One region of the Thermus caldilimi genome, then DNA from elsewhere that is predicted to be linked to it. Evidence: riboswitches for the same ligand, from Rfam matches in the RefSeq annotation. Region 1 holds a riboswitch; the other holds the start of a gene.
The links. A riboswitch is a leader RNA that binds a small molecule or an ion and turns the genes downstream of it on or off. The one in region 1 is predicted to bind cobalamin.
Positions count from the first base shown of each region.

Region 2: another riboswitch for cobalamin. It lies ahead of EBI04_RS02605 (acyl-CoA thioesterase); the one in region 1 lies ahead of EBI04_RS04055 (ABC transporter substrate-binding protein).

Region 1 is NZ_CP038452.1:813,098-816,612, forward strand. It holds partial or broken gene EBI04_RS04045 (ABC transporter ATP-binding protein) at 1-295, opposite strand, end outside; partial or broken gene EBI04_RS04050 (FecCD family ABC transporter permease) at 327-1,354, opposite strand; gene EBI04_RS04055 (ABC transporter substrate-binding protein) at 1,358-2,212, opposite strand; cobalamin riboswitch at 2,345-2,504, opposite strand; gene EBI04_RS04060 (ROK family transcriptional regulator) at 2,636-3,515, shown strand, end outside.
Region 2 is NZ_CP038452.1:526,582-530,096, forward strand. It holds gene EBI04_RS02600 (glycoside hydrolase family 130 protein) at 16-1,062, shown strand; cobalamin riboswitch at 1,184-1,314, shown strand; gene EBI04_RS02605 (acyl-CoA thioesterase) at 1,527-1,892, shown strand; gene metE (5-methyltetrahydropteroyltriglutamate--homocysteine S-methyltransferase) at 1,889-3,515, shown strand, end outside.

The sequences.
Region 1 (3,515 bases):
CCGCATCCTCCCGCCTCTCCCGCCCCCAAAGGCCCAGGTGGGGAAGCCTTCCTAAGCGCACCACCTCCTCCACCAAGAGCCCCTCCGGGTAAAGGCCTCCCTGGGGCAGGTAGGCGAGGAGGCGGCCCCGGGCATAGCTTCCATGGGCCGGAAGGGGCTTTCCCTCCAGAAAGACCTCTCCCGCCCTGGGCCGGAGGAGCCCCGCCATCACCCTTAGGAGGGTGCTCTTCCCCGATCCATTGGGGCCCAAAAGGGCCACCCACTCCCCTGGCCTTACGGTCAGGTCCACCCCCAAAAGGGCATAGGGCCCCACGATTCCCTTGGCCTCAAGCCCTTCCACGCCGCCTCCACATCAGGTAGAGGAAGAATGGCCCCCCAAGAAGCGTGGTCACCACCCCCACGGGAAGCTCCGCCGGCCGGGTAAGGGTGCGGGCCAGGAGGTCCGCCACGGTTAGGAGGACCGCCCCTCCTAGGGCGGAAGCGGGAAGAAGCAGGCGGTAATCCTCCCCCAAGAGACGCCGGAGGAGGTGGGGGTGATGAGGCCCACGAAGCCGATGATCCCTGCCTGGGCCACGGCGGCGGCCACCAAGAGGCTCGCCGCCAGGAGGAGGAGGAGTTTCAGGCCCTCGAGGGGTAGCCCCATACTCCGGGCCACCTCCTCCCCCAGCTGGAGGGCGTTCAACACCCGCCCCAGAAGCAACAGCGGGGGAAGGGCCAGAAGGAAAAAAAGGACCATGGCCTTCACCGAAGGCCAGCCCATGAAGGCCAGGTTGCCCAGGGTGTAGGCGAAGACCGCCCGCACCCGGTCGGCATCCTGGAGCATCAGGTAGGTGGTGGCCCCGGTGAGCACGCTCCCCACCACCACCCCCGCCAGGACCAGCTCCCCTGTCCGGGCCGCTCCCCCTGCCAGCACCAGGGTGAGGAAGGTGGCGGAGAGGGCCCCGAGGAACCCGAAGAGGGTGGCGGAAAGGGGCAGGCTTTGGAAGATGGCGTGCTGGGCAAAGGCGGGGGCCAGGCCCCCCAGCAAGCTGGCCAGAAGGGTCACGGCGAAGGCTGCCCCCGCCGCGGAGCCCATGAGGTAGGGGTCGGCCAGGGGATTGCGGAATAACCCCTGGAAGCTGGCCCCCGCCACCCCCAAGGCCGCCCCCACCAGCATCCCTCCCAGCACCCGGGGCAGGCGCATTTCGGTGACGATGGGGTTGGCCTCGAGGCCCAAAAGAGCCCGCACCACCTCCCCTGGGGAAAGGGCCACCGCCCCCAGGCCCACCCCTAGGAGCAGGGCCAGGACAAGGAGCCCCACGAGCCAAAGGAAGACCAGACTCCGCTTGAGGGCCAGGGGAAGGGCCTGGACCATGGCCTAGCGCCCGTGGAAGCAGTCCACCAGGAGCCTAAGCCCCTGGGCCACCCGGGGACCTGGGCGGGAGAGGAGGCTATCCTGACCCCCGGTAAACACGCAGATGCGCCCTGTCTGCACCGCCTTCACCCGGCTCCAGCCCGGCCTGGCCCGGATGGTTTCCAGGGCACCCGGGTAGGTGGCCACGATCACCTCGGGGTTCTTCTCCACCACGAACTCCGGGGCGATCTTGGGGAAAAGGCCCAGCTCCTTGGGAATGATGTTCACCCCCCGGGCCTTTTGGATCAGAACCCCGATGAAGCTCTCCGGACCCACGGTGTAGGGGGTGGGGTCGATCTCGTAGTAAACCCGGGGCCGGGTCTTGGCCTTGGCCGCACGGGACTCCTCCTGGTACACCTCCCGCTGAATCTGGGCCACCAGGCGCTCCGCCTGGGCCTCGAGGCCAAGAAGCTTCCCCAGGGTGCGGGTGGTGCGGAAGATATCCTCGTAGGTCTCGGTGCGCACCGCATACACCGTTAGGCCCGCCCGCTCCAGGGTTTCGTACAAACGCCCGTACTTGGAAACCAAAACCAGGTCCGGTTTCAAGGAAACGATGAGCTCGGGGTTGGGGTTGTAAAGCCCCCCCGCCTTGGGCAGGCGCTTGACGCTTTCCGGCCAGTCGGAAAAATCGTCGGTGGCCACGAGGCGGTCGCAAGCCCCTAGGGCGCAGACCGTTTCCGTCGCCGAGGGCAACAGGGTGACGATCCGTTTGGGCGGCGCCTTGACGGTGACCGTGCGCCCCAGGTCGTCGGTGAGGGTTAGGGGAAAAGCGAAGGCCAGAGCGAAAAGAACCGAAAGAACCGCCAGAACTCTCCTCATGCCTACCTCCCTAAAGCCGCTAGGGCCAGGCCCGGGGGAGGTAGGGAAAACCCCTGCCGGAAAGCGGCAGGGGCGCAAATGGCTTTGCAAACCCCCATCGCTCCCCCATCCGCGTGAGGTGCCCGCCTCGGGGTCTGGCGGGCGGCCCTGGCAGGTATTCGGGCTTCCGGCCTGGGAAGCTTAAGCCCAAAGCGTGGCCGGTTACCGTTGCGGGACAGCGCCGGACTTGCACCGGACTTCCCCACTTTAAGCCTGGACTACGCGCCCAGGCACCAGGGCAACGGACCTGGCTTTGAGGCCCTAGCGAGCCTTAAGGCCAGGCTAAGCCTAACGGGGCAAAAAGGCAAGGGCTTGACACGTCCGGGGACGGGTGATTTACTTAGTCCCGAGAACGAACTAAAGGGGCAAGGGAAAGGAGCTGGGATGCGCAAAGGGGACACGCAGGAAATCCGCAGGCTCAACCGCCGGGCCATCCTGGCCCACCTGAGGCGGGGCCCCCTTACCCGCGCGGACCTTTCCCGGCTTACCGGTTTAGCTAAAAGCGCGGTAAGCCGCCTGGTGGATGAGCTTTTACAGGAGGGCCTTCTGGAGGAAGGGGCCTTTACCTCTCCCCCCGTGGGCCGGCCCGGCACCCTCTTGCACCTGCGCCCTGGCGCCCGCTTTGCCCTAGGCGCGGAACTGGGGGTGGAGGAAACCGTCCTTCTGGCCCTGGACTGGCGGGGGGAGGTTCTATGGGCCAAGGAATGGAGCCACCCCCGGGAGGCCGGTCCCAAGGAACGCCTGGAACGGCTTCTGCAGGAGGTTCTTCCCCATGTACCGGGGCCCTTGGGCCTGGGGTTCACCCTGCCTGGGGTGGTGGTGGAGGACCGGCTCCTCCTGGCCCCCAACCTGGGCTGGAAAAACCTAGACCTCCGGCCCCTGCTCTCCCACTTTCCCCTGCCCACGGCCTTGGAAAACGATGCCAAGGCCTCGGCCCTGTCCGAGGTCTTCTTTCACGGAGAGGCCAACCTCGCCTACCTGGTGCTCAGCACGGGCCTGGGAATCGGGGTGGTATCGGATAGCCGGATCCTGCGGGGAGCGGGTGGAGCCGCTGGGGAGCTGGGCCATTGGCTCGGCCAGGGGCACAAGCCCTGCGCTTGCGGCCGGGTGGGGTGTTTAGAAACCGAACTAGGCCTTGGTGCCCTCTTGGAGCATTACCGGTTCCTGGGTGGAAAGACAGGGGACCTCGAGGCCCTGCTCCAGCAGGCCAAGCAGGGGGAGGCTTTGGCCCTCGAGGCCATCCACCACTTGGGCGAGGCCTTGG
Region 2 (3,515 bases), 290 kb from region 1:
CGCTAGGATAGGGACATGGGAATATCCGAGCTGGAGGAAACCTTGAGGGCCAAGGCGGAAACGTTCTTGGCCCAAAGGCAAGGCTTCCGGGTTGAGAAAACGGAGGACGTGTTTGCCCGGCGCTTTTACCTTTCCCCGGAACGGGTGGAGGTGGTGAACCACTTGAGGGGAAAACCCCTGGCGGTATTTAACCCCGGGGTAGTGTACAGGGACGGAGTAGTACACCTTTTTGTACGTCTGATCTTCGATTACTACAGCTACGCCTCCAGCGTGGGGTACGTGGCCCTTCCCCTGGAAGACCTGCTCACCGGTCAGCTGCCTGACCCTTTGCCGGTGGAGATCGTCCTTTACCCGACTGAAGTCTGGGAGGCCTCGAGGGGATGCGAGGATCCCCGAGCCCACACCTGTGGCGCAGGCTTCCTCCTCTTCTATACCGGCGTGGGCAAGGTGGGTGAAGCCCGCCTCACCGACCACAAGGATGTCTTTTTCCCAGCCTTGGCCCTGGCCGAGTTCGATCCGGACCTCAAGCTCCGGCGCAAAGGATTGGTGCGAATAGGCCCGGAAGGAAAGAGCCTCCTTCTGCCAGCTAAGGGGGCCACGTTACTCCAGGGGAATGCCGTTCTTCTAAGGCCCAGCCTTGCCGGAGTTCCAGACCTGGGTTGGCGGGGGCGGCTGGATTGGAACAACCTCTCCATCGACCAGTTGGAACCTATCCTGGCCCCAGAGTCCTTTGAGTTTAAGGTGGGGTGGTCTACCAATGCCTACCCCTTGGGGGATGGAACCTATTTGGTGGCCTATCACGGCATCCTCCGCCGGGACTTGTCCTATCGTCATGGTTTCGCATTGCTTTCCGGCGACGGTGAACTTCTCGCTCTGTCCTCCTACCTTTTGGCCCCTCAGGGTCTCGTGGAAACGTACGGGGACCGGCCATTTACCTTGTACGGCAACGGCCTCTTCCTGCACGAGGACGAATTGGTTTTCGTGGGAGGTGTGGGGGACTACGCCGTGGGCGTTTTTACCGCCCCTTGGCAGGAGGTGCTCGGGCGGCTCAAGCCCCTGTAATGGACCGTACCACAAAAGTCTGGGATCGAGCAACCGGGAAAACCAGCGCAGGGTATTGACGGCTTTCCCCAACAAGTTGTAGCCTCCTGGGTAGGACACCCAACACTTGGGGTGTCCCGGCTGCGATGCCAGGCTGACAGGCCTGGACGCCTGCAGGCGGTGGGGGAAGTCCGGTGAAAGTCCGGCGCTGTCCCGCAACGGTAACCGGCTCTGTCCGGAAGCCCGAGTACCCGCTTCGCGGCCTTACCCCGTAGCCCTCGAGGCAAGGGTGAAGGTGGTGATGCCTGTGGGACCTTAGACTCCTAACCCCCCAAAACCCGGTGGCCCAAGGGACCTTGGGCCAGGCGACCTTAGGCAAGTTCTTGCCCAGCACGGGGTTATTCCCCTTGGGCAGGCAGCAGGCATGGTTTAGCTCTTGCGGGCCCAAAGACGGCCCTTGGAGGTCCGTGGTGAAGGAAACGCGCATGGTCTACCCAGTTTTCCCTGGGGAAACCAACCATTACGGGACCCTTTTTGGCGGCACCGCCATGGCCTGGATGGACCAGGCAGCCTTCGTGGCTGCAACCCGCCACGCCAGGCGCAAGGTGGTGACGGTGCACTCGGATGCGGTGGACTTCAAGCGCCCCGTACCCCTGGGCTCCATTGTGGAGCTGGTGGCCCGGGTGGTAGAGGTGGGCCGCACCTCCATGCGGGTAGAGGTGGAGATGTGGGTGGAACCCATTGAGCCAGGTAAGGAAGCCTATCTGGCGGCTAAGGGCGGGTTCGTGCTGGTGGCGGTGGATGGGGAGGGGCGTCCTGTTCCCGTGCCACCTCTGGAGGGGAAGGAATGATCCGTACGCTGGCTTACGGTCTTCCACGGCTCGGTCCTAACCGGGAATACAAAAGGCTTCTGGAGGGCTTCTGGTCAGGTTCCATATCGCGGGAGGATTTTTTCGAGGGCCTGGAGGCTCTCGAGGCCCTAAGGCTCGCCACCTACCGGGAACAGGTGGACCTTTACCCGGCGGGCGAGCTGAGCCTTTATGACCCCATGCTGGACCTGGCGGTGGCCTTGGGCCTTTACCCCCTGGATCCCGGGGACCTGGAGGGCTACTACGCCCTGGCCCGGGGCAAGGAAGCTCTGCCCCTCCGAAAGTGGTTCGGCACCAACTACCACTACTTGGTTCCACGCTTGCCAGAAAGGCCCCGGTATACCCCCCAGCCGGGCTGGGGCCTACCCTATCCCGTAGGCCGGAACCAGGCTTTGAAGGAGGGGCTCCCGACCCTGCTCGGACCCTACACCCTTCTGCGCATGGCGCAAAACCCCCCGGATCACCTGGGAGTACACCTGGAAGCCCTGACGGAAGCTTACGTGGAGCTGGTCCAGCCGGTTAGGGGAAGAACCGTGCTCCTCCAAGAACCCGCCTTGGGGTTGGATGGGGCAGAGGAGAACCTCCCCCACCTTCTGGCCTTCTACGGTACCTTAGCGCAGGAGGTTTCCTTGGTCCTCCTGCCCTACTACCTACCCCCCGCTCCAAGGGTGGTTGAGGCCCTGGCCACCCTTCCCCTTCGCGGTTTAGGGGTAATCCTGGCCCCAGGGATCTCCTTACCCCAAGTACCCAAGGGCACAGCCCTGGTGGTGGAGGTGGTGGAGGGTCTTGGGGTGTGGCGCACCAACCTCCTTGCCCTTGGGAAGGTTCTATCGCCTCTGGCAGAGACCGGGCAGGAGGTGTGGGTGGCTCCCAAAGCACCCTTGTACCACCTGCCGTGGGAAGTAGCGGAACCTTTGCCCGGAGCCTTGGCAGGCCGGTTGGCCTTTGCCCGAGAGCGGCTTAAGGAGCTTGCCCTGCTGAAGGCCATCCTCTTAACGTGGACCACCTCCCAGGAATCGCCGCCCTCGCCTGAGGAGGAAACTGCCTTCGCACAAGCCCGGGCCTGGTACACCCCACCCCCGCCTTGGGACTTCCGCCCCTCCCCAGTGCCGGCCTCGAGGCCACCCAGGGAAGAGCGCTCCAAAGCCCAGCAGAACCTGGCCCTTCCCCCTTTCCCCACCACCACCATAGGAAGCTTCCCCCAAACCAAGGGGCTTCGCGACTTCCGGAAAAGATTGCGCTCCAGGGCTCTTGACCAGACGGCTTACTGGCTGCACATCCAGGAAGCCATCCGGGCAAACATCCGCCTCCAAGAGGAACTGGGCCTGGACGTTTTGGTCCACGGAGAGCCCGAGCGCAGCGATATGGTGGAGTTTTTCGCGGAGCGTTTAGAGGGCTTCTATCCCACCCAGAAGGGTTTCGTCCTCTCCTACGGGAGCCGCGTCTGGCGCCCACCCATCCTCTTCGCCCCGCCCCGCCGGAGGGAGCCTTTGGTCCTTAGGGAAACCCTGTTCGCCCAAAGCCTCACCCCTAAGCCAGTAAAGGCCATCCTTACGGGACCCATCACCCTGGCTGCCTGGAGCTACCTACCCCAGGGGGTGGAGT